Regions from separate parts of the Paraglaciecola sp. L3A3 genome, predicted to be linked through region 2. Evidence: predicted binding sites of a transcription regulator. Region 2 holds the regulator's gene; the other holds the start of a gene.
What was found. Region 2 encodes FNR, which switches genes on or off when oxygen is low (the NO sensors DNR and NnrR bind a similar motif). Its sites were predicted from a motif close to TTGATCTAGATCAA; they were not measured.

Region 1 (12,246 bases), 2.0 Mb from region 2:
AAATACCTATTAACCAACTGTGAGGTTTATTATGAAATCATCAGAGCAATACATAGCTGAATTACGCCAAGAAATTGAGGAAGTAACGGTTGACGATCTCCAAGTAGCGCTGATGCAGACAGAGGTCGTTTTAATTGACGTAAGGGAGCATGAAGAATTCACTAGAGGGCATATTGCGACAGCTGTTAATTTTCCTCGAGGACTTCTGGAAATGAAACTAACAGAACATCCACTAGTATCACATCATTGCGATCCACAACTTGCACTGGATGATCTAGCCAGCCGCCATATCTATTTAATTTGCCGTTCTGGCGGACGCTCTGCACTCGCCGCACGGTCATTAGAGAATATGGGCCATAGACAAGTATTTTCAGTGGCTGGAGGCATGCAAGCATGGCAAAGTCAGCAATATGAAATAGTTCATAATTAAATAGAAGCCTAATCTACCTCTGAACAAGCACTCAATTAGCAGCAGGCATTCAATACATTAAATTACCATTTTTAGTTTCAGCGGGAATTTCTTGTATCGAATCCCAATGCTCTACAATCTTTCCATTATCATCAAAACGAAAAAAATCCATAGTCACGTACTCATCGCCATCAGGCCATTTTTGATGAGTGTGTAATGCCACTAAATCACCTTCGGCAATGGCTCGCACAAACTCAATAGTTTTATTTGGGTAATCCCGTTGCATCTCGCAGAAGTAATCAATAAAAGCTTGTTTACCGTCAGCAACGACTGGATTATGCTGAATGTAGTCTGGCCCAACATACATTTCTACGGCTTTGCTTGGTTCACCTAGATATGCTGTTTTGTAGAAGGCGATAGCGTTTTGTTTATTAAGTTGTAAATCAAATTTCATAGACAGTTTCTTAAAATAAATACATCTTGTTTTTAATAATAACGATTTACGATAAACAATATTAACTATTTTAGTTTTTTTGAAGACGTCTTTGTTTCTCTCTAAGATAAATTGCTTAACGTTTTTTACTGGAATTTTGTATCAAGTAGCACATACAAGTATACTCAAGTGAATATTAAACAAGCTGTATTCTGAGCATATTCAATAACTAAAAGAGAGTGTTAGTGCCACATATTCCTCAACAAACATTAGACTTTTTAGGCTCATCGGCGCCATTTGATTTGCTTGATGCAGACTCTTTAAAACATCTCGCATCTTCTCTGACTTTGGCTTACATCAGCCAAAGTGATTGGCAAGAAATACTTAAGCAACAAGGTAACTCGTTATTTTTGATCAACAGTGGCCAATTTTCGGTAAAAGACTCTACAGAATCAGAAAGACATTTAAGTGAAGCCGATTTTTTTGGCTGTGAAAATGTTTTGTACAAAGACAATCATAAGATCACCTTGCGAGTGGATAGTCCTGGTTTAGTCTATTGTATTCCAGCCAAATCTATTGAATGGTGCATATCAGTAGAGCCCAATATTGGTAAGTTTTTCCGCAATTACAGCAAAGAAGAAATCTACAGCGATCAACTAAATGATTCAAAATCTATGTGGTTATATAAACCTGTGCATGAATTTGTAGAACAAGGCGTGGTCACTGAAGATATAAATAGCAGTATTTTGCTCGGCGTGCAAAAAATGGCAGAACATAGTGTTTCTTCTTTAGTCATCACAGACAAGGAATTATTAGTAGGCATCATCACAGATCGAGATATACGCAACAGAGTGGTGGCTAAACAAGTCGATATCACACTACCTTTAAGCAGCATCATGACTAAAGATCCGGTGAAGATCACTCATCAACTTACCTTATTTGATGCGCTGTGCATGATGACTGAACATAATGTACATCACTTACCCATCATAGATAAAGACACAGCCAAACCCTTGGGTATTTTGACCGCTACCGATATGCTGCGTAATCAACGAAGTAATATTTTATTACTGATAAACGAATTATCTAAAGCAACCTCTCTCTACGAATTATCTCGTTTGTCGTGGCAACTACCGCACTATTTCGCCAAACATGCGAAACGTTTAGGCGACTTTGATATAGCGGGCAAGGTGTTATCTCAAGCTACCGATATCATGACCCGTAAGCTAATTTCATTTTTTCAGCAACAACATGGCGATGCGCCCATGGATTATTGTTGGCTAGTGTATGGCTCTCAAGCCAGAGAAGACCAAACTTTAGGCTCAGACCAAGATAACGGCTTGCTACTGGCAAGCGAACCTGACCAACAGGCATCTGACTATTTTGCCGACTTAGCCGAATATGTATGTAATGGCTTAGATAAATGCGGCATCAAACTATGTACTGGTAATATAATGGCCAGTAACCCTTTATTGCGTTTATCTGTCGCGAAAGCCATAAAAGAAGCACAACGATGGGCGTACGAACCCACACCAGAAGCGATTTTGAACTGTAATATATTTCTCGACGTAAGAGCAGTTGCGGGTAATCGACATTTGCTAACTCAATTACATCAAGCCCGGGCTCCGCTGCTAAAACAATCTCGTTTTATTGCAGAATTAACTAGGCATGCCTGCGATTCCAATGTGCCTTTGTCGCTGTTTCAAAAATTTGTCTACAAAAAAGGCTTAGCCAAAAAAGATTGTATCGACTTAAAACACAGTGGAATTGCGGCTATTAACAACATTGTCAGAGTTTATTCGCTTATCAATAGCCTGACTGTACCCTCAATTCCTTCCCGTTTAGAATGTTTACTCGAGCAAGGTGTATTAACCAGTAAAGACGTAAAAAATTTACGCGATATATGGTTAATGCTGAATAGGTTACGCTGGCGTCATCAAACCCAAAATAAAGTCACTGATAACAATGTTTCTATGGCAGATTTGTCATCAATAGAAAAGTATCAGCTTAAAGAAGCTTTTCGGGTTATCCGCCAAACACAACAATCTGCCTTGCTCAAGTTTGCCGGGGGGTTAAGTTAAATGGCGAGTAAAGCCAAATTAATATGGCAAAAATTTAATCGCTGGCTGCGCCTTCAACCGCATATCCCTGAACAATGGCAAAAAATGCAATTAGCCGATATGCCTTTTTTGTGCATAGATTTAGAGCTCAACTCAATGAAAACGGCCGACGCACAGATAGTGTCTATCGGCTGGATTGAGGGCAAGAATAATCAAATTAAATTAGACTCATGTTTTTATCAGCTGGTATCGACTAAAGCCCCGCTAAATCAAAGCCCTGTATTCCATGGTTTAACCGCTGATGATGTAGCTCAAGGTGAGTCAGTACAAACAGTTCTTGAAAAACTTAAAACTTATGCCCAGAGTCATATATGGGTGTTTCATTGTACTAATCTTGATATGACTATTTTGCGTAGGGTTTATAATGAATTAGGCATATCTTTACCGACAATAGTGACAGTAGATACATTAACATTCGGCCTATATCAGTTAACCCGTCATAAACACCCACCTCCACCTAATGCCGTGGTATTACCCGTATGTAGAGCACGTTATAACTTGCCTGCGGTGCCCGCACATAACGCATTAGATGATGCCATGGCAACTTTGGAGTTACTTTTTGCGCAAATCCAAAAGTTTTCTTCCGGTCATCCACAAACATTAGAAAATTTACTTATCACCAAAGCTGTACGTGTTTATTCAGATAAAGATAAGATTTAACTTACATCAACTTTTAAATCGACTTAGATGCTGTTTTAACATCTTGTTTTCTGCAATTAACTCGTCACGCTCATCTAGTAATTGCAAAACTAAGGGAATGGCCGACCAATCTAACGATAGGTCATGTTGAATACGGGCAGCCTTTTTCACTAAGGTCACTGTGGCTACAGTAAATTGCCATTCGGTTACATGCTCACCTGTAAGCGGAATAGCAATACTGTGTTCCACCAGCTCATACAAGATGCCTTCATTAATATCGCTACTCAAACATAGTTCTTGACTGGTAAGTATATTATCTTGTTGTGACACAATAATTTGCATTACGAGTTACTCCAATTACTACGAGGATCAAAGTTCGCTTTTTCGGCCAACTCAGCCCAAAGCTTTTGACTGGCATCATCATTCGATGCAGGGTTAACAATTTTTATCACCGCAAATAAATCGCCCTTGGATTTTTTACTAACTAAGCCTTTACCTTTAAGGCGTAACTTTTGTCCTGACTGGCTGTTAGCAGGAATAGTCAGTTGAATTTTACCTGTTAGAGTCGGTAAATTAATTTTTGCACCTAAAGCGGCTTCCCAGGGCGCTAAAGGCACCACTATGCTCAAGTTATGCCCTTCGACATCAAATAATGGATGAGGCACCAAACGAATTTGCAAATACAAATCACCATTTGGACCATTGGCTGAACCTAATCCGCCCTGCCCTTTAAGGCGAATACGTTCACCATTAACTGAACCTGCTGGTATTTTAACTTTAAGAGATTTTTTCTGCTCAGTTACACGACCACTGCTGTCCCGCTGAGGTAACATAAACTCTATAGGTTTAACCGTATCCACTAAGGTTTCTTCAAGAAATACTGGGAATTCTATTTCCACATCTTGTCCTTTTTGCGCATGAGGAGCGCCAGATCGACTTTGTTCGAATCCGCCACGGCCACGGCCAAACATTGAATTAATAAAATCAGCAAATTCCTTATCTGTTTGGGGGTCACTCTGATGCTGATAATGACTTTGAGCAGAACCATTGTTGCTAGCATAATTGTTTTGCTGTTGACGCGCCCTGCTCTGTTGATGACGACGTAATTCATCATATTTAGCACGTTCTTCTTTGTTGTGAAGCACCTCGTAAGCTTCACCTATGTCTTTAAACTTCTCTTCGGCTTGAGGCTCTTTACTCACATCAGGGTGAAATTTTCGAGCTAACTTCTTATAAGCAACCTTTACCGCTTTGTCGTCTGCATCAGGCGATACACCTAGTACTGCGTAATAATCTTTAAATTTCATCGGCAATCCAAAAGTTCCAAACTAACCAGTACCCAGCATACTCCTTTATGGACAATTATTTTCTATTTAAGCAACAAAAAAATATATTTATCGATTGAGAAAAGACAGTCAACAAATAGATAACTGCTATACTCCGCTTCCTATTTATTGCAATTTATTACCATTTTTTGCTATCTGCCTGAGTCCTTACATGTCATTTTCATCACTTACACTATGCGAACCACTACTAAACGCCTTAGCTGATTTAGATTATTCGAGCCCCACTGCCATTCAAGAACGTGCCATCCCTGCGATATTATCTGGCAGCGACATTATCGCAGCAGCACAAACAGGCACAGGTAAAACCGCTAGTTTTGTGTTACCTATTCTACAGTTACTCAATACTGACTGTAAGTTAAGGGGTAAACGTATTCGCGCACTGATTCTGGTGCCAACCAGAGAGTTAGCAGTACAAGTTGAAAAAAGCATTACTGACTACGGGCGATATTTACCCCTGACATCAATGGCAATGTATGGCGGCACCAAGATATCTGAACAAAAAGAGCGCTTATTTGAAGGTGTCGATATTCTGGTTTCTACCCCGGGTAGATTGCTGGATATGGCCCACCAAAGAGCATTACATTTCGACGAACTTGAAATCTTGGTTTTAGACGAAGCCGATAGGATGTTGGATATGGGCTTTATTACCGACATCAATAAAATTATTGAACGTTTGCCTGAAGACCGTCAAAACTTATTATTTTCAGCCACTATTTCCAATGACGTACGCGCTCTAGCAAAACGTTCTATCTACAATCCAGTTGAAATATTCATTAAACAAGATAAAGAATCTGCAGCCAAAATAGAGCAGTGGTTAGTCACGGTTGATAAAGGCAATAAATCAGCATTGTTGAGCCATCTCATTAAGGAACAAGAATGGGATCAAGCTCTTATATTTATTGAAACCAAACAAGGTGCCGCTAAGTTAGTTAGCCAATTAGAAAAACGCGGGATCCCAACCGAAAGCATTCATGGCGACAGAACCCAAGCCATGCGCGAACAGATCCTAGCCGACTTTAAGTCTGGTCATATCAAATTTTTAGTAGCAACAGGCGTAGCTGCTCGTGGTCTTGATATTCAAAATTTGTCACGAGTGGTAAATTACGATTTGCCCGATCAAGTTGAAGATTATATTCATCGTATCGGCAGAACAGGCCGCGCAGGAGCCAGCGGTGAAGCCATTTCGTTTGTCGCCAAAGACAACTTTAGAAACTTATGTGCTATCGAAAGCCGCCTTGGCCACGTTATTACCAGAAAAACTTTCGAAGGTTTTGATGTGAAGAAAACAGTACCCGTTTCTATCTTGAATTATGTACCGAAAAATAAACGTAAGTAGGTATTTTTGCCGCAGAAAATAAAAATTTCAGCTACTCCGAATTTGGAAGTTGAGATTGGCCACAGATCATTAAGGAAATGTGCTTTATCCACTCAAATTTGTTGAGCCAGCTTTATTGCTTTTTCTTTGATTTAAAATATGTGTAAACAAACAACAAGATAAAGGAAAAAAATCCTACAAACAGCGGACGATAAAAATCATATTCAGACTCTGTATTCATAATCCAATGATACAAACCTGTACCAATGGTTATGCCAATAGCCATATTTATACTATCTATTAAGTTTTTTTTCATCTTTCAAACTTCCATGTATTTAGTACAATTTATAAGAATCACACCTGTTAGCTAATTAACTTACTCAGTAGTTTTATTTTTAGCAGTCTGTTCTTCGGCTTCTTTTCTCAAATCCTGACGAATAGTTTTGGCCTTTTCGAAAGTAGCAAACGCATCTTCTCGTGACTCAAATTCAAAAATACTTTTGATGGGACAAGATTCATCAGAGGTTAAAATTTTATCGCGGCCACCACCACATAATTCTGAAAAATTTCCTTTAAAACCTGCGGCAAAGCTTGTTAATAAAGAATCACAGCGAAACAAAGTGGTGATTAAATAGTATTGATTTCTGGGACTGACACTGACACTAATAACGTCATCATCTAAGGTGCCATAACCACGAATATCATTTTGTCGCACACAAGCCCTGCCGTCTTGGGTGGTTTCAGTTTTTAATAATTCATCATAATTAGGCAGATCAACATATAAGCTTGAACAGGAAACCAGACTGAAAAATGCAATTACTACTGTAGAAAATTTAAATATATTCACGCTTTTACTCCGAAGAAACTAATTCAATTATAAAATGAGGGCTCCCTATAAGCATACAATAAACCTATAGATAATGAGGCAAGTCCCAAATCTATAGGCTTTCTACAGTTTTATAAACAACCAGGTAAATCTCTAGCAGGATCAGTTTCACGTGCTTTAATAGCATCTTCAACGGTTACACCAAGCGCTTTGGCAATACCTTCGCCGTATGCAGGGTCGCATTGATAGCAGTTACGAATATGACGATATTGAATAAAATCTAACGCCCCACCAATTTGTCCAGCTGTGTTATCAAACAATGCTTGTTTTTGCTCATCACTCATCAAGTTAAACAGGGCACGTGGTTGGCTGAAATAGTCACTATCATCTTCACGGAAATCATAATGCTTAGCTTCACCATTAATTTTTAGAGGAGGCTCAGCAAATTGTGATTGTTCTTGCCACTGTGCAAAACTATTTGGCTCATAATGCGGTTTACCGCCGTAGTTGCCATCAACCCGTCCTTCACCATCACGGGCATTACTATTGACCGGGCAACGTGGCTTATTCACAGGTACCTGAGTATGATTAACGCCAACACGATAACGCTGTGCATCTGTGTAGTTGATTAAACGAGCCTGTAACATTCTATCTGGCGAGACACTGATACCTGGAACTAAATTACTTGGAGCAAAAGCCGCCTGCTCTACATCAGCAAAGTAATTTTCAGGATTTTTATTCAGTTCAAATTCACCGACTTCTATCAGTGGATAATCCCCTTTTGGCCACACTTTGGTTAAATCAAATGGGTGGTAAGGTACTTTTTCAGCTTCAATTTCTGGCATGATTTGTACAAATAATTTCCACTTAGGAAAATCACCATTTTCAATACTTTCATATAAATCTTTTTGATTGCTTTCACGATCCATAGCAACCACTTCTGCCGCTTCAGCATCGGTTAAATTTTTAATACCTTGTTGAGTACGAAAATGGAATTTCACCCAAAATCGTTCATCGTTGTCATTCCAAAAACTATAAGTATGAGAGCCAAAGCCATGCATGTGTCTAAAAGAAGCAGGGATCCCACGATCACTCATCACCACTGTGACTTGATGTAAAGCCTCTGGCAATAGTGTCCAATAATCCCAATTATTAGTTGCTGAACGCATATTAGTGCGTGGATCACGCTTAACGGCTTTGTTTAAATCAGGAAATTTAAGGGCATCCCGAATAAAGAATACAGGTGTGTTATTTCCCACTAAATCCCAAATACCTTGCTCGGTATAAAATTTCAAAGCAAATCCACGAATGTCTCGTTCTGCATCAGCCGCACCACGCTCACCAGCTACCGTACTGAAACGAGCAAACATTTCGGTCTTTTTACCTACTTCACTAAAAATATTGGCACAAGTATATTGACTAATATCATGGGTCACAGTAAATGTACCAAAGGCACCAGAACCTTTAGCATGCATTCGACGTTCAGGAATAACTTCACGTACAAAATTAGCTAGTTTTTCGTTTAACCAAACATCTTGCGCCAACAGAGGTCCTCGCTTACCTGCTGTCATACTATTTTGATTATCAGCAACAGGTGCGCCGTTATTCATGGTTAATTTGCTTGCTTCATATGGACATTTTTTATCACTCATTAAATTTCTCCTATTTAAGAATTAACACATTTAGGCATGATTGATTAAACACTACTCCTTTTGAATTATAGAGTATAGGGTGAATATTATTACTCAAAAAAAGTTAGCTAATTAATTATCGTAAGAAATACCTTGAATGAAAGTTCAAATATAAAATAAACACCATTTCTAATTAAAATCTTGCGTATTGAGCTGATGTTTTTGTAGTTTTCTATATAAGGTTCTCACACTGATTTCTAAATGCTCAGCGATAACTTTAGGTTGATTTCCATATTCAGTCAGTAATTTAATGATGTATTGTTTTTCGTTAGAGATAAGATTATCAGAGTGATCCTGTGGCGTATTTAAAGCTAGGATTTTTTCAGGTAAGTGCTCAGTGGTTATCCATTCATCATCACTTAATAAGGCACTTCTTTGCACTATGTTTTTAAGTTCACGTACATTGCCTGGAAAATGATAACGGGATAATAGATTTAGCGCCTCGTCGGTAAATTTTTTCGATGCAAATTCGCTTTTTAATAATAGATGTTCAGCTAATAGTGGAATATCAGCTTGCCTTTCTTTTAGCGTGGGTAAACGAATGGGAAAAGCATCGATTCGATAATATAAATCTTCTCTAAATTCACCTTGATCAACCATTTTTTCTAAATTTTTATGACTTGCGCAAACCAGCCTAAAATTCGCTTTTTGTTTTTCAACACTACCTACTCTTCGATAATGTCCAGTTTCTAGCAAACGCAATAATTTCACTTGTAAATTGAGTGGAATATCACCAATTTCATCTAAAAATAAGGTGCCTCCGTTAGCCATACAAACTAAGCCTTTTTTACTGGTGCTTGCCCCTGTAAATGCCCCTTTCTCATGACCAAATAATTCAGATTCAAATAAGGCTTCGTTTAACCCAGTACATTCAACCTCTATAAACGGTTTACTCGACCTTTTACTAACTTGATGTATAGATAAAGCCGCCAATTCTTTACCTGTGCCAGTTTCACCTTGTAACAATATACTGATGTCACTTTTGGCGCTGCGAGAAATCATTTGTAGCAGATATTGAAAGGGTTGACTTTTACCTATTAACTTTCGGTCACTACTATAACTACTGGCAAAATCAATTTTTTCGAGTATTTCTAAAAAGCCTATGGTTATTCCATCGTTATTTGTCACTGGTTTCATTAAGATATTGCAATAAGCGTCACCAGAATCAGTTTTGTGAATATGCAGTGCGGAGCTATTTTTATTGGTTTCTTTACATGCAGATAGAGGACACAATTCACCATTTTGATCACAAGGTTTAGTCGAATTATGTGACACCTCATGACATTTACTTTGTCCTAATAAAACAGGGTGAGAATAAGTATCACGATAAGCTTGATTTACCGCTTCAATGGCGTAATTTGGAGTAATGAAAATAGCTGGCTTTTCAATAGCTTCAATAATTGCTTGGATTGTTTGATGGACCATTCTATTTCATTTAATCATTATAATTGCCATAAATGACACACTATAACGACACTTATGTCATAGGTAAAAGTTATTTCTTCATTATCATTCCTCAAAAAAATAATTTACCTTTATTTTCAATAGCTTATAAAAAAACAAATAGATGGCCTTTATATTGCAAATACTATTTTTAAGATAGTCAGTACTAAGATAAGTATCCAACTATAAACAAAACCTTGGGAAGGTTAGTTCATTTTTTAGCTGATTTTAAAAAGTGAGCTAAAGTTCAAGTTAGCTGTAAAAACATTGATTTATATCAATTATTAACTAGAAAAAAATCAACACTCACACAACCCAGAGTAAAATATTTTTTAACATCAAAGCGTAATAACGAGAGCAATTAGTATGATCAATGAAACCTTAGTAGAGCTATCTCGGTGGCAATTTGCTGTTACCGCGCTATTCCATTTTTTGTTTGTTCCTTTAACACTCGGCTTAACATGGATTTTATTTATCATGGAATCCGTTTATGTGATGACGGGTCGCGAGATTTATCGGGACATGACCAAATTCTGGGGCAAATTGTTCGGCATAAACTTTGCCATCGGGGTCGCTACAGGCTTAACCATGGAGTTTGAGTTTGGTACCAACTGGTCGTATTACTCCCATTATGTGGGCGATGTTTTTGGTGCGCCCTTAGCCATTGAAGGGTTGATGGCCTTTTTTCTTGAATCTACCTTTGTCGGCATGTTCTTTTTAGGTTGGGATCGACTAAGCAAGCGCCAGCATTTAATGGGCACTTTCTTGATGGCCTTGGGCACTAACTTGTCAGCTTTATGGATATTAATTGCCAATGGTTGGATGCAAAACCCAATTGGCAGTGAATTCAATTACATGACTATGCGTATGGAGTTAGTCAGCTTTAGCGAAATCATTTTTAACCCTGTTGCTCAAGTCAAATTTATCCACACGGTCGCAGCAGGATATGTTGCCGGTTCAATGTTTGTATTGAGTATTAGTAGTTACTATTTACTAAAAGGTAGAGATATAGCCTTTGCTAAAAGGTCTTTTTCAGTCGCCGCGGGCTTTGGTTTAGCCTCAATTCTGTCGGTTATTATGCTAGGTGATGAATCGGGTTATGAAACCGGAGAAGTACAAAAAGTAAAACTCGCCGCAATTGAAGCTGAATATCATACTGAGCCTGCCCCTGCTGCCTTTACCTTAGTGGGTTTGCCAAATGACGAAACCATGGAAACCGATTACGCAGTAAAAATACCTTATGCTTTAGGTATTATAGCCACGCGCTCTTTAGATGAAGAAGTCACTGGCTTATATGATCTACAAAAAGCCCATGAACCACGCATCCGTAATGGCATGATCGCTTATGAATATTTAGAAAAGTTACGTAACGGTGAAGAAACACCTGAAAACATTGCTCGATTTAATCAAACCAAACAAGACCTAGGTTATGGACTGTTACTAAAACGCTATACCAATAATGTGGTCGATGCTACAGAAGAACAGATACAACAAGCGGTGAAAGACTCCACTCCAGCTGTCGCCCCTCTTTTTTGGGCATTTAGGATTATGGTAGGCGCGGGTGTTTTAATGTTATTGCTCTTTGTTTTAGCATTTTACTTTAACGCTCGCCGAGAAATAGAACAAAAACCTTGGTTACTCAAAGCCCTTTTATTCGCTTTGCCGTTACCTTGGATAGCCATAGAAACAGGTTGGTTTGTGGCTGAGTTTGGCCGTCAACCTTGGGCTATTAGTGAAGTGTTACCGACCTTTTTGTCTACTTCAGACTTAGCCGTTGGAGATGTATTGTTTTCTCTTATTGCCTTTATTCTTGTGTATACCATTCTATTTATTATTGAGATGTATTTAATGATTAAATTTGCTCGATTAGGCCCTAGTTCATTACATACTGGTCGTTATCACTTTGAACAAGAACCAGAGTTAGTACCTGGTCTTCGCAGCCAACATTCTTAAGGGGAATAGTATGTTCGATTACGAAACATTAAAATTAATCTGGTGGGGGCTTATCGGCTTTCTGTTTATTG
Region 2 (12,246 bases):
TCATAACACCTTACGTTCAGATTTATGGGGAGCTGATGCTGTGCTTCCACGAGATCCTGATAATGGTATTGAAGATGCAGATTGGTCATATTGGGGCGGCCGTCCTGTTGCCGGTAAAGATGGAAAATATCATATGCAAGTGACTCGATGGCCAGCAAACGCCACCAAAGGTCATTGGGAATGGCCACACTCAACGGTTGCTTATGCGCTGGCTGATAAACCTACTGGACCATATAAAGTTAAAAAAGCCACAAGCTATGACTACATGCAAGGTTTAGGTCATAACCCTGATATAGTTTTATTAAATGATGGTCGTTATATGCTGTATTCATTAATTAATTGGCAGCCTATGTTATTGGTGGCCGCGACTATGGCTGGCCCTTGGCAACACTTAGGAGTAATGGAAGTTGACACTACAGGTGCAGATGAAAAACCTGCTGCTTTTTATCGCTTTGAACGTAATTTGTCAGGTGTACAGTTAGAAGATGGGCGTTTTCTATTTGTCAGTAAAGCCGGTGCGATGATGATAAGTAAAGGCTCTGAACCATTAGGTCCTTATCGAGTGCTGACCAGCCCATTACAACACAATAAAATTATCCCTAAAGCATACCGTCATTCTAATTATGAAGATCCTGTGCTGTGGAAAGACGAAGTACAGTACCATATGATTATCAATGCGTTTTTAGACTACCGCGCTATTTATTTACGTTCAGCAGATGGTATCCATTGGAAATTTAATCCAGGTACGGCATACACACCAAATAGTACTGTGTATGAAGACGGTACTCGTACTTATTGGTATAAACTGGAAAGGCCTCATGTGTTAACGGATCAATATGGTCGAGCTACACATTTGTCTTTAGCAGCCATAGATGTACCTAAAGCCGATGACTTAGCCAAAGATAAACACAGCTCTAAAAACATTATTTTACCGCTAATTGTGCATCGCCGCTTAACAATACTCAATGAACAGACAATCGATAACAGCACTCAAGTGATCCATGTGTTAATTCGATCTGAAGCTGATTTTGATGCTCATCAGGATATTGATTTTAATTCTTTACGTTTTGGGGCTCCCGAAGAAGTTGATTATGGACGAGGTAGTAAAGTATTGAGAACGAGTAAACATGGCAGTGACTTAGTGATTGAGTTTGATGCTAATTCCCATGGTTTTACAGCAGATAATTTTGCAGGAAAAATGTTAGGTAAAACTACCAATGGTGAATTATTAATAGGATTTGCAAAAATAAATAACAAGTAAATTTTGCCATTATTGTACGTACAAAAAGGGCAAAATAATATTTTATAAAAGAAGTAATTCTCGCTACTTATATAGATCTAGCGAGGATTGGTACTTTGACTTTTTATTGTTCTTGTTCTTCTGTGATAAATTCGATACCACCAAAACGTTTGGCAATGACATTATAAATAAAACAGAAAAAACGATTAAAAACATAGCCCATCACGCCATATAATATGGGAGCAAATATAAAGATTAAAAACGGATAACCTGCACGGTCATTGTCAGAGCCTAAGGTAAATAAAAAGCCTAAAATGCCCATAATAGCGAAAGGCAAAATAAACAAAGCCAGCATAAATGACATGACTTTACTGGTTTGGTGACTAGAAATACTTTTAATTTGAATTTTCACAATGCCTCCTTGGCATATAGTTAAACCAACAAAGTAGCGGATAACAGGTGTTGGCGAAATAATTGTTTAGAATAATCGATCACTAAAATCCGATATTACCGCCTTTGGTGATTTATAAAACTCAAGTCTCTTTATTTTATCTTAACAGTGGTGAAATAAAATAACCTTAAATGTTGACAGAAGTTGTGTTAACTTTATGTTTAGATTAGTGAATTTTTTGTAAGATAAGATTGTAACTTTATTACAACATCGCATTTAATAATTGATTTAGTTGTATAATTTAGGGATAAATGAATGAAAAAAATAGTTTTGACTACGATATTTTTATCAGTAAGTTGGGGATCTAATGCCAACATGTTTAAAGCCCATGAGGCTTTGTCGGCTAAAAATTATAAAGAGGCACATATTGAGTTACTGGAATCGGCAAGTATAGGTGAACCAGAAGCTCAATTTAATTTAGGAGTGCTAAATTTAAAAGGCCTAATTGGTGATGTCGATTATAAAAAAGCTATGGCCTGGTTTTATTTAGCCAGTGAGTATGATTACCCTCAAGCATTTGATCTTTCATCTCAAATTTTTCAAAAACTGTCAAAGTCAGACCAAGATCATGCCGCATCCATTGCTGAAGAACTAGCTGCAAAATATGGTAAAAAAGTAGTTACAGAGAAATATTTTCCTAATATTTTAACAACAGAAATCGATGAACAAAAAAATGAAAAACGCGCGAAAATGTTAAAGCGTGGTAAGTTGCATATCACTACTGATAATAAAGCCCGTGCACATAATCAATCTGTTCTTAACTCGGCTATTCGAAATTATACTTCAGGAAGTAATCGTTCTGGGTTATCTAATTTAAATAAAACTATGGTTCATGGTAATTCTGGTCGTGTTGAAGTTATTTTCGACGCTAGAGCAGATGGTAAGGTACAAGACACAGAAGTAATTTTTTCATGGCCTACGGGGAGATTTGAGAAAAGTTTTGTTGCAGCGATTGATAATTCACAATTAAAAGCTGCGGAACGAGATGGAAAACTTGTCGAACAATATGGCATGTTTAAACATGTAAATATTTATTATGAAGGTGTTCGAAATCTAAAAAAAAACTATCCTCATCTTTATAACACATTATTATCAATGAGGCGTTTAGCCAAAGATAGTGTTTCAGCCAAATATCAATATGCTTGTTTTTTACGTGCATACAATGATTTATTTGATGATCAACAATTAGAAGCTTTTCAGCCTGTTTTATTAGCCGCGGCAGAAGAAGGTCATAGTCAAGCTCAATATGATTATGGTATGTACCTTCTTTATAAAAATGATGAAGTAGATGCAGGTATCGCATGGATTTTAAAAGCGGCTAAATATGGTTTATTAGAAGCAGAATATCGTCTAGGAGATATTCTTTATCAATCTCCGTCTCCATACTTGGAACAGGATTTAGTTAAAGCTAAATATTGGTTAGAAAAATCTGCTAAAAATAATCATTTAAAAGCAAGACAAAAACTGGTCGCGTTAAGTTTTGCCAATAATAGTGTGGATAAACAATTAGCAACTCAAGCTATTGATTGGCTAGAAGATATTGAAGATGAAAATCAAGCTACCCCTCATACATATTATTTGTTAGCTAAGGCTTATCACTTTATTGGAGATAAGCCACAGGCGTTGGAATATGTGGACGAAGCCATAGCAGAAGCATCTAATCTTGAATGGAATACAGAAGACTGGACTAATTATCGTAAGCAGTTAAAAGGTTAATGTAATGAAGTCATTCTTTATATTTATATGTGTGCTAATTTGTTGTACAGCAACCTCTTGTAGTCATTCATTAACACCTATGGATAGAGCCAGTAGTTCAAATACAAAGAGTAATTCTGTGACTGGATATTTATTGTTCGCTGTACAGTCAGAAGCATACATTAAAACGGTAAATATATTAGGTGTAATACCTTTAAGTTATTCACCTAATAATGCCAAGCAAGAAAATACTTATATTTTAGCTAAAGTCCCCATTGGTTATTATAAGTTTAGTGGCGTAAAAACAGGACTTGGTGATATAGAGGCTAATTCAGAGCATGATTGGTCATTTAATATTGAATCCAATACTATTAACTATGTAGGTAACTTAGAACTTTTATCAAAAGTAAAGTGGTGTGATACGTGTTTTAAATTAGAGTTAGCCAATAAATCTTCATTTGCCATTGAGTATCTAGAATCAAGCCATCCAGAACTATTAGCGAAAATCCCTATAGTATATAAAGGGCCTGGAGAAGATGATTTTATTGGGTTTTCTAGAACTTTAAAAACATCAACATTTCACCATTAAATTAACTCAGGGAAGAATGTATGAAAGCTGTTTATGGACTGCTTATTGCCGGTTTATTTTCATTTCATTTGTATGCTCAGAATTTAATATCACTAGATGAGCTACTTAGTAAAGATACTATTCATAAAATTGAATTGAATCCTAAAGGTGATCTATTACTCACCACTGGTTATGAAAAAAATAGACTGCAATTAAATGTTTTTGAAATTGATAGTGGTCAACTGCTGAATGTTTTTCAAGCTAAACAGGGGGCAGACTACAGATTATCGTCAGTAAAATGGGGGGACCAAGATTCCTTTATTTTTAATACTTACAGACCCCTACAAAAAAATGCTTATGTCTCGTGGTTGGTCGATTTATCTACTTCTTCTAATGGATTAAGTTTTAAAACATCTAGGATCCATGCACGTGGTTATGTAATAGACTATTTGCCAAACGAGCAAGATAAAGTGTGGTTTGTTTATTATCCAGATGCCTCAAATTATAAAAAAATACAGATATACAAAACACATACACAAGGCATAGTACGCGAAAACTTTCGGGGTCAAAATAAATTCAAATATTTACAGTCCAAGGCTCGAAAATATTTTACGGATCCCAAAGGGCAGGTTCGTTTTAGTTCAAAGTTTGATAAGGATGATATTGAAAAAACCTATTGGTATCTTGACCAAGATAATGATTGGCAATTGTTATTTCAATTCGATCCTTATGAATACGATTTTGAACCTATTGGATTTTTACCCAATGGAAAACTAGCTGTTATTACCAATATAAACTCGGATTTAAAATCACTGCATGAATTCGATTTATCAAGCCAAACAATTGGCGACATAATTTATCAGCATGCTAGATACGATGTAACCGCAGCAAACTTTGACCAATCAGGGGACAAAATAGAATCCATTAGTTATTACGATGGGGGCGAGTGGCGATCAGAATATTTTGATCATAATAGACAAACTTTGAATCAACAATTTAAAAATACATTCGAAGGACAGCAATATTTCATTAGCTCAATGAGTGCAAATGAACAAAGAGCTGTAATAAAAGTGTTTTCGAGCACTAATAGAGGTGAATACTATCTTTGGGACAAAACGCTAAATGAATTAGCACGACTCAAAGAACAGAATGCACAACTTTCTGTTTATGAATTTAGTGATACCCAAGTGTTAGATATTAAAAGTGATGAAGGTCATAAAATAGAGGCTTTTTATACACAATCACCTGAAAATATTAGCAATAACGTTTTACTTGTTATGCCTCATGGTGGTCCTATTGGTCCTAGAGATCATAAAAGATTTAATTTTACTGTTCAGTATCTGGTTAGCCGTGGCTATTCGGTATTACAAGTAAATTATCGAGGCTCTGATGGTTTTGGTAAGGAATATAAAGATAGTGGGAGAGGCCAGTGGGGCAGAGTGATAGAAAAAGATATCACAAGCGCTGTAACATTTATTCATGACAAGTATAAATTTAAACAAACCTGTGCAATTGGTGCGAGTTATGGGGGGTATTCTAGTGCTATGTTAGCTATATTACATCCCGATACATATTCATGTGTGATTGCTCGATTCGGTGTGTTTGACTTACCTTTAATTTTTAATGATAGGAATACCAAATTAGCAGAATACATGCAAAAAATATGGTCGAAAGTTGTGGGGGAAGAAAGCCCAGAGTTAAAAAAATATTCACCTGTATATTTAGCTGAAAAAATTAATGTACCAGTTTTAATTACCGCAGGAGAATTAGATACTAGAGCTAGTTTCGAACACAGTAATAGATTCAAGTATGTATTAAAAAAGTTGAATAAAGATGTAGAGCATATTTATTACAGATATGCAGGCCATGGTCATAATGGCAATGCCAAAAGTGCTAAACATGAATTGGCTTATATTGATGACTTTATTCGACGGAAACTGTCACTCTCGCCACCTGTAGGTGATAATTCTGTACAAATAAAAGTACGTGAATTTAATTTAATTGCCAATGGTTTTGACAACAAAGATATAGCGGGCGTATATAAAGATAAATCGGCTAATTTTAAAAAGAGAACAAAGATAACCCTGAGTAATTAATAGGACTCAAATTATCATCAGCAATGATTAAATATATGTGCTTTTATCTAATGGCTAGATAAAAGCACAGGAAGACTGGCCAAGACTATTAGAAGAATCAAAATCTATCAAGGGTGGTATAATGCTCAACATTAAATGTATATAATTGATAAATAGTTAGTTTAAAGTATGCAGATAGAAACAAAAAATTCCATAAAACAATGTCCCCATAACAAACAAGTTAGTTGTGATAATTGTAAACTCAACACAATTTGTATGCCGGTCAGTTTACATTTTGAGGATATTGACCGCCTAAATAATATTATTCAACGCGGTAAGCCTTTAAATAAAGGTGAGTATTTGTTTCGTGTGAATGATCCTTTTACTTCCGTTTATGCGGTTCGTTCAGGAGCGCTAAAAACACATTTTGTGACTGAAAATGGCGCAGAACAAATCACTGGCTTTTATTTGCCTGGTGAAATATTAGGTATGGATGGTTTGGGTACAGACCTTCACTGTAATTCTGTGCAAGCTTTAGAAACCTCTTCAGTGTGTAAAATACCATTTAATAGATTAGAAGAATTAAGCACTAAATTACCCAGCTTACAGCGCCATTTCTTACAATTGATGAGCCGCGAAATTACCCAAGAACAACAAATGGTGGGTTTGCTAAACAAACAAAATGCTGAATCACGAATTGCGTCTTTATTGCTGAGTATTTCAAGTCGCAACAGTCGACGAGGCTTGTCAGGGAGTACTTTTATTTTACCAATGAGCCGTAAAGATTTAGGCAACTATCTCGGTTTAACTATAGAAACAGTCAGTAGAATATTCTCTCGTTTACAAAAAAATGAGCTGATTGCAGTTGAGCAGAAAGAGGTGTCAATTTTGGATATTGCTGCATTACAAAAATTAGCCAAAGGCCCCGAGTAATCGGTTCTGTAAGTTATAATAATTCTTTATGAAATTGGGGTGATAACATAAGGGATAGCGTAACTAGAGGCTATTAATCTAGTTACGCCTAACGTCTAAAAGCGGTAACCTAAAGATAAAGTATATACAAATGGGTCAATATCTACTGCAACACTTCCTTGCTCATCGTTTAAAGTAAATTCAGCATCTGTGCCGATATCTATCCAGCGAACAGACGCATTAACATGCCATTCATCATCAAGCATGTAATCTAAACCTGCTTGTAACGATAGGCCAATTGAGTCGTCTAATGACAGGTCAGAAAAGCCAGCTTGTTTATTTTCAGCCGTGAACTCTTCATCAAAAAATATTGTGTAGTTTATTCCGGCCCCTATATAAGGTTGAAATTTAGCAGTGGCATTGGCTAAGTAATAATTAACACTTATCGTTGGGGGGAGGTGTTTAGTAGAGCCTAATGCACCGACAGTATTTAAGCCTATATCGTGCTCAAATGGTGTCGCCAGTAATATTTCTAAAGCTATTTTCGGGCTAATAAAATAACCAATATTTATTCCTAATTGTGCGTTACTATCTACGTTCACACCTATACCTAAGTCACTGCCACCGACCAAAACGTTATCACTTGAATCATCTGGATTAACAGCAGTAACGCCCGTTCTAAAAATCCAATCAGCTGTTTCATAAGCATGAACATATAAGCTTGAAGTAATACCGCTTAACAATAAGGCTAAAGTACATAATTTATTTTTCATTTGTCTCACTCTTTAATTATTTAACTGAGTGTATTGTAAATGGATGAAATAATTAGGATCTTGATCTAGCTCAACAAACGAGTTAAACGGAATCAAAAATTAAATTGAGACCTCATTGAACTTTAAAACAAAAGCAGGCTCTTAATAATGTGTGTTCCTTGTTTATGTGTTTTTAGTTATGTTTTAATGCCCAGATTATTCTGGGTATTTTTTTGTAGAAAATTCCTCTCTCTTTAGGCACTACTAAGAATCGTATGTTTAGCTTTAGCTTCAGCCAAAAAGTATTACTGGCTAAACATCTCTAGAAAGTTCTATTCAATCTCGGATCTTTTGATCTAAATCAACATTCTTCGCCAAGCCTATATTTATAATCTAATCGAACTTAACAATCCTTAAAGGACATTATTATGAAACAGAATGTTGGTATTTTAGATACAGCTCTTCGCTCAGTTATAGCCATTATTTGTTTATCTATCGCTGCAGAAGGCCTTTTACCCCAAGCTGGTACAATCGCAATGGTCGTGATTGGCTCATTAATGTGGATTTCTTCAAGTTTTGGTTTATGTTTTGTTTATAAAATTTTAGGGATAGACACATACCCAGGTGCGGGACATGGTATTACTCAATATTATCCTAGATAATGCAGACTGATCAGACTGGAGCAGATATAAAGCTGGTACTAGGAAGTTGTAAATAGCTGAAAGGGTGGCTGACTTAACTATTGATATTTCTATAAGGCGATAGCAGAAATATATTTTCTGCTAGCTAGATGGAATAGCTAAATAAATAGATGGTAAATTTTAAATATGAGCTAACGATAAATCAGCATATATCTGAGTTTACGGACTAAACCAAAAAATCAACGAAGGGATAGTTAATAAAACAACCGCTAGCCCCGCCCATAGTTTATTTTGAAAAACGAATCCCGTGACGACTATCGTTATGATTAATACCAGTGAATTAATAGCGAATAGGATCTCTCGTATAAAATCTACCAGAGGCGATAAACTTGCCAGTAATTTACCAGCCCCTTCAAACAAGTACAAAACAGGAGCAAATAAACTCAAACCTTGGTGATATTTCAGCTCACCAGATGCTTCTAGAGAGGGGACAACAAAGATCTTGATAATTAATGCTATTTCAAAATATAGATGTGAAAAAAAGACTAGTAAAGCAATGATTTTTAATATATTCCAAATCCAAGCATTTCTCAATTAATTAACCCTTCCTTGAAAACAATAAATGATGTCGATATATATATCCGATTAAGATTATTAAAGATACTAGGGACTGTTGAGCTTTGGTAAATGCTTTTGTCGTAAATTGTGGGATATTTATGCTGAAAATCAACACGAAGGCAAAGGCAAATAGTTGGCAAACCGTGAGCGTACATATATGTCAAATAAAGCTTAAAAAATAAACACCGACTGTCAGATGAACAAAATGGGCTGTTATTGGCGGCTTTCATGCTCAAAACTGCCATTTTTCAAGTAATTGATCACCTGAGTGATGACGTTTTTGTTTTTCATCATAAAGGGGTGTGTGACTGGCATGGTTATATGGTCATTCATGCCTTCTAGCTTGGTACTTTCTATAGAAACCTTGCCGTCATCTGTGCTGGGAATAAGGGATGATAAAATTAAATTTATGCTTCTTGTGCCGGCAATAATTCCCAGGTTAAAGTTGGCTTTACCTAAAGTGTTGGGAATGCTTAACTCACCTGTACCAAGCTGCATGCCAGCATCACCATTGATAAAGTGAAAACCAGGTACATCTTTAAGTTTATCTACTACTTCGCTTCCTTGATTTGGTGGGCCAAGCATGACGACGCGATTTAAATTGGTTATTTTGTGTTTACTCAGATATTGGCGCACTAAAATTCCACCCAGTGAGTGAGTAACAAAATTGACTTGCATATCTTTAGGGCACTTTTCTAAAGCCGATTTTATCGCTAACTCGGCTAGAATTTCGATAGATCCCTCTCTTGATGGGTAACCTTCATTGATAGGTAAAAAACCTTCAGTCACAAGAACTTGCTCTAGAGTCTCCATCGAACTAGCGCTTCTAGCAAGACCATGCAGTAGAACCACACATGAAGCTTGCGTGCCGAAAGAAAAACATATTAAAAAGACTAGTGTGATTAACTTGATATGAATAATCCGTAAAGTTATTAGTTTGCACTTAATACCAATACCAATACCAATACCAATACCAATACCAATACCAATGCCATTAAATTCCTGCTGAGTGAACATTTATTAGAGTTGGTATTAGCCTTATTCAAATTTAGATAGCTCTTATTGTAATCCAAACCATGTGTTTTCCGCATTTTTTCACAAACTTGGATATATGCAAAGAACATATTTTAGATGCAGGTATAAGTCGCTAACAACTTTGTTAGCGACTTCATAGTAGATGGTTTGGATTTAACGCAACTCAAAAAGCCGCATTTTTCATTTGTTACTTCAATCTACTCCATCGTTTCTAACGACTGTTTTTAAACACTATTTTATAAACTATAACTCGATAATGCGCTATACATCACCTTCAAAGCTTGTGTTACATCATCATGAATGACTGATTCATCTGGGTGATGACTTATCCCTTTTGGACTGCGAATAAACAACATTCCTACAGGACATAGTGAAGCGACAGCCATAGCATCGTGGCCTGCACCTGAGGGTAGGTAATAAGGGCGCTGCTTATTGGCTTCACATGCTAAGGCAAGTTTAGCTTGAATACCTTTGTCACATTGCACAGCTTCTGCTTGGTGAGTCCATTTCCAAGTCATTAATAAATCACGCTTGGCTGCAATTTGTTTGGCTTTGTCTAAAATTTTTGATACTAAGATTTCTAGATGTTCGTTATCTTGTGCTCTGGCATCTAGCGTCATTTCAGAATAACCTGCGATGACATTAGTGGCACCAGGTTTAGCGCTAATATTACCAACAGTCGCCACCTCTTGATGGGTACAACTTTTGGCTATATCCTCTATAGCTAAGGTGAGTTCGGCAGCAGCGGCTAAAGTATCTTTGCGCAGATTCATAGGGGAGGTGCCCGCATGGCCCGTTTGTCCAGCAAAAGAAATGACTGCCCGTTTGGCACCAGCAATAGCTGTTACTACTCCTAATGGAATATCATGAGCTTCAAGTACCGGGCCTTGTTCTATATGCACTTCCCAATAGGCTAATACCTTTTTGGGATTTAAATAAGCATTCACTACTTCATCAGGTTTTAGACCAAATTGTTCCATGGCTTCGGCCATGGTAATACCGTCCTTGTCGACAGCCTCTAACCATTTACTGTTAAATTTTCCTGCTATGGCATGAGAACCAATCAAAGTTGTGGCAAAACGGGTGCCTTCTTCATCAGCAAAACCCACTAAGTCAATATGAAATGGAAACTCTAACCCTTTAGCTTTTGCCACTTTTATCAACTCTAAAGCGAGTAATACTCCTAAAATACCATCGTAGGCTCCAGCATTAGGCACAGTATCGAGATGGGAGCCAAGTATTAAGCTGGGCGCATCAGGATTATTACAAGCTAAACGGCCCCACTGATTACCAGCTTGATCTTGCCAAGTGCTCAACCCATCTTGTTGCATCCATTTTTCAACGAGTTGATGGCCGGCTTTGTGTTTGCTAGTTAGATATTGTCTTAATATGCCTTGATCTAATTCACTCACTTGTGCTAACTCATCACAATGGTCTAATGCTGTCTGACTATATTTTTCTGCAATTGAGTCTTCAAGTATGTGCATGATTATAATTACAACCTAAGCTTGGCTAGCATAAAAATTAAGTGCCGCAGCACTGGCTTCGCCCTGAGGGCCTTTGTAATGATTAGCATGTAGACACGCATCTAGGCAGGCTAATGTTTGTAACACTGCTGATTTACGTGCGTTGTAACCCATTGTGCCTATGCGCCAAATTTTGCCATGTAGTGGGCCAAAAGAAGTACCTATTTCAATGCCAAAATCAGTCAACATTTGACCGCGTACTTTGTCGCCATCAACTTCATCGGGGATATAGACACCCACCACATTGTTCATTTTATTGCTGATGTCGCCAAAGACTTTTAAGCCTAGCGCTTGAACACCCAATAACATAGCTTGGCCATGTAATTCGTGACGAGCCACTGCTTCATCTATACCTTCATTAATAGCGATTCGGGCGCATTCAGATGCACAATACAGCATGCTGGTTGCTTCAGTATGATGATTGAGGCGTTCTTCACCCCAGTAATCCATAATCATAGGTAAATCAAAATAATTTGAACGGATCATAGGTTCAATTCCGTCTTGGTGTGCTGCAGTACGAATACCCGCTTCTACTTTTTTACGACTACGAACCCAGTGCACAAACTTTTCACTAAAAGTAACAGGTGCAGAGCCAGAAGGGCCGCCGAGACATTTCTGTAAACCTACAGAAACCGCATCTAAACCCCATTCATCAGTTAACAGTGTATTACCTAAAATTGACGCTGTAGCGTCGCAATAAAACAAAACATCATGTTGTTTACATATATCGCCA

Region 1: a site for FNR is predicted at 10,490-10,503, ahead of GQR87_RS02595 (cytochrome ubiquinol oxidase subunit I). Genes of this name have one in related genera too.

Annotation. Positions count from the first base shown of each region.
Region 1 covers NZ_CP047023.1:613,862-626,107, reverse strand. Annotated here, with positions in the region: gene GQR87_RS02655 (MBL fold metallo-hydrolase) at 1-23, shown strand, start outside; gene GQR87_RS02650 (rhodanese-like domain-containing protein) at 32-430, shown strand; gene GQR87_RS02645 (nuclear transport factor 2 family protein) at 480-863, opposite strand; gene GQR87_RS02640 (DUF294 nucleotidyltransferase-like domain-containing protein) at 1,088-2,923, shown strand; gene GQR87_RS02635 (3'-5' exonuclease) at 2,924-3,622, shown strand; gene GQR87_RS02630 (chaperone modulator CbpM) at 3,629-3,943, opposite strand; gene GQR87_RS02625 (DnaJ C-terminal domain-containing protein) at 3,943-4,908, opposite strand; gene GQR87_RS02620 (DEAD/DEAH box helicase) at 5,099-6,283, shown strand; gene GQR87_RS02615 (hypothetical protein) at 6,396-6,578, opposite strand; gene GQR87_RS02610 (DUF6491 family protein) at 6,639-7,109, opposite strand; gene GQR87_RS02605 (catalase) at 7,220-8,740, opposite strand; gene GQR87_RS02600 (sigma-54-dependent Fis family transcriptional regulator) at 8,909-10,204, opposite strand; gene GQR87_RS02595 (cytochrome ubiquinol oxidase subunit I) at 10,589-12,175, shown strand; gene cydB (cytochrome d ubiquinol oxidase subunit II) at 12,186-12,246, shown strand, end outside.
Region 2 covers NZ_CP047023.1:2,660,134-2,672,379, reverse strand. Annotated here, with positions in the region: gene GQR87_RS11180 (hypothetical protein) at 1-1,261, shown strand, start outside; gene GQR87_RS11175 (hypothetical protein) at 1,365-1,652, opposite strand; gene GQR87_RS11170 (energy transducer TonB) at 1,947-3,407, shown strand; gene GQR87_RS11165 (hypothetical protein) at 3,412-3,975, shown strand; gene GQR87_RS11160 (S9 family peptidase) at 3,996-6,050, shown strand; gene fnr (fumarate/nitrate reduction transcriptional regulator Fnr) at 6,219-6,962, shown strand; gene GQR87_RS11150 (OmpW family protein) at 7,058-7,714, opposite strand; gene GQR87_RS11145 (DUF2892 domain-containing protein) at 8,122-8,355, shown strand; gene GQR87_RS11140 (hypothetical protein) at 8,554-8,928, opposite strand; gene GQR87_RS11135 (triacylglycerol lipase) at 9,166-9,969, opposite strand; gene GQR87_RS11130 (allantoate amidohydrolase) at 10,224-11,474, opposite strand; gene GQR87_RS11125 (alanine--glyoxylate aminotransferase family protein) at 11,490-12,246, opposite strand, start outside.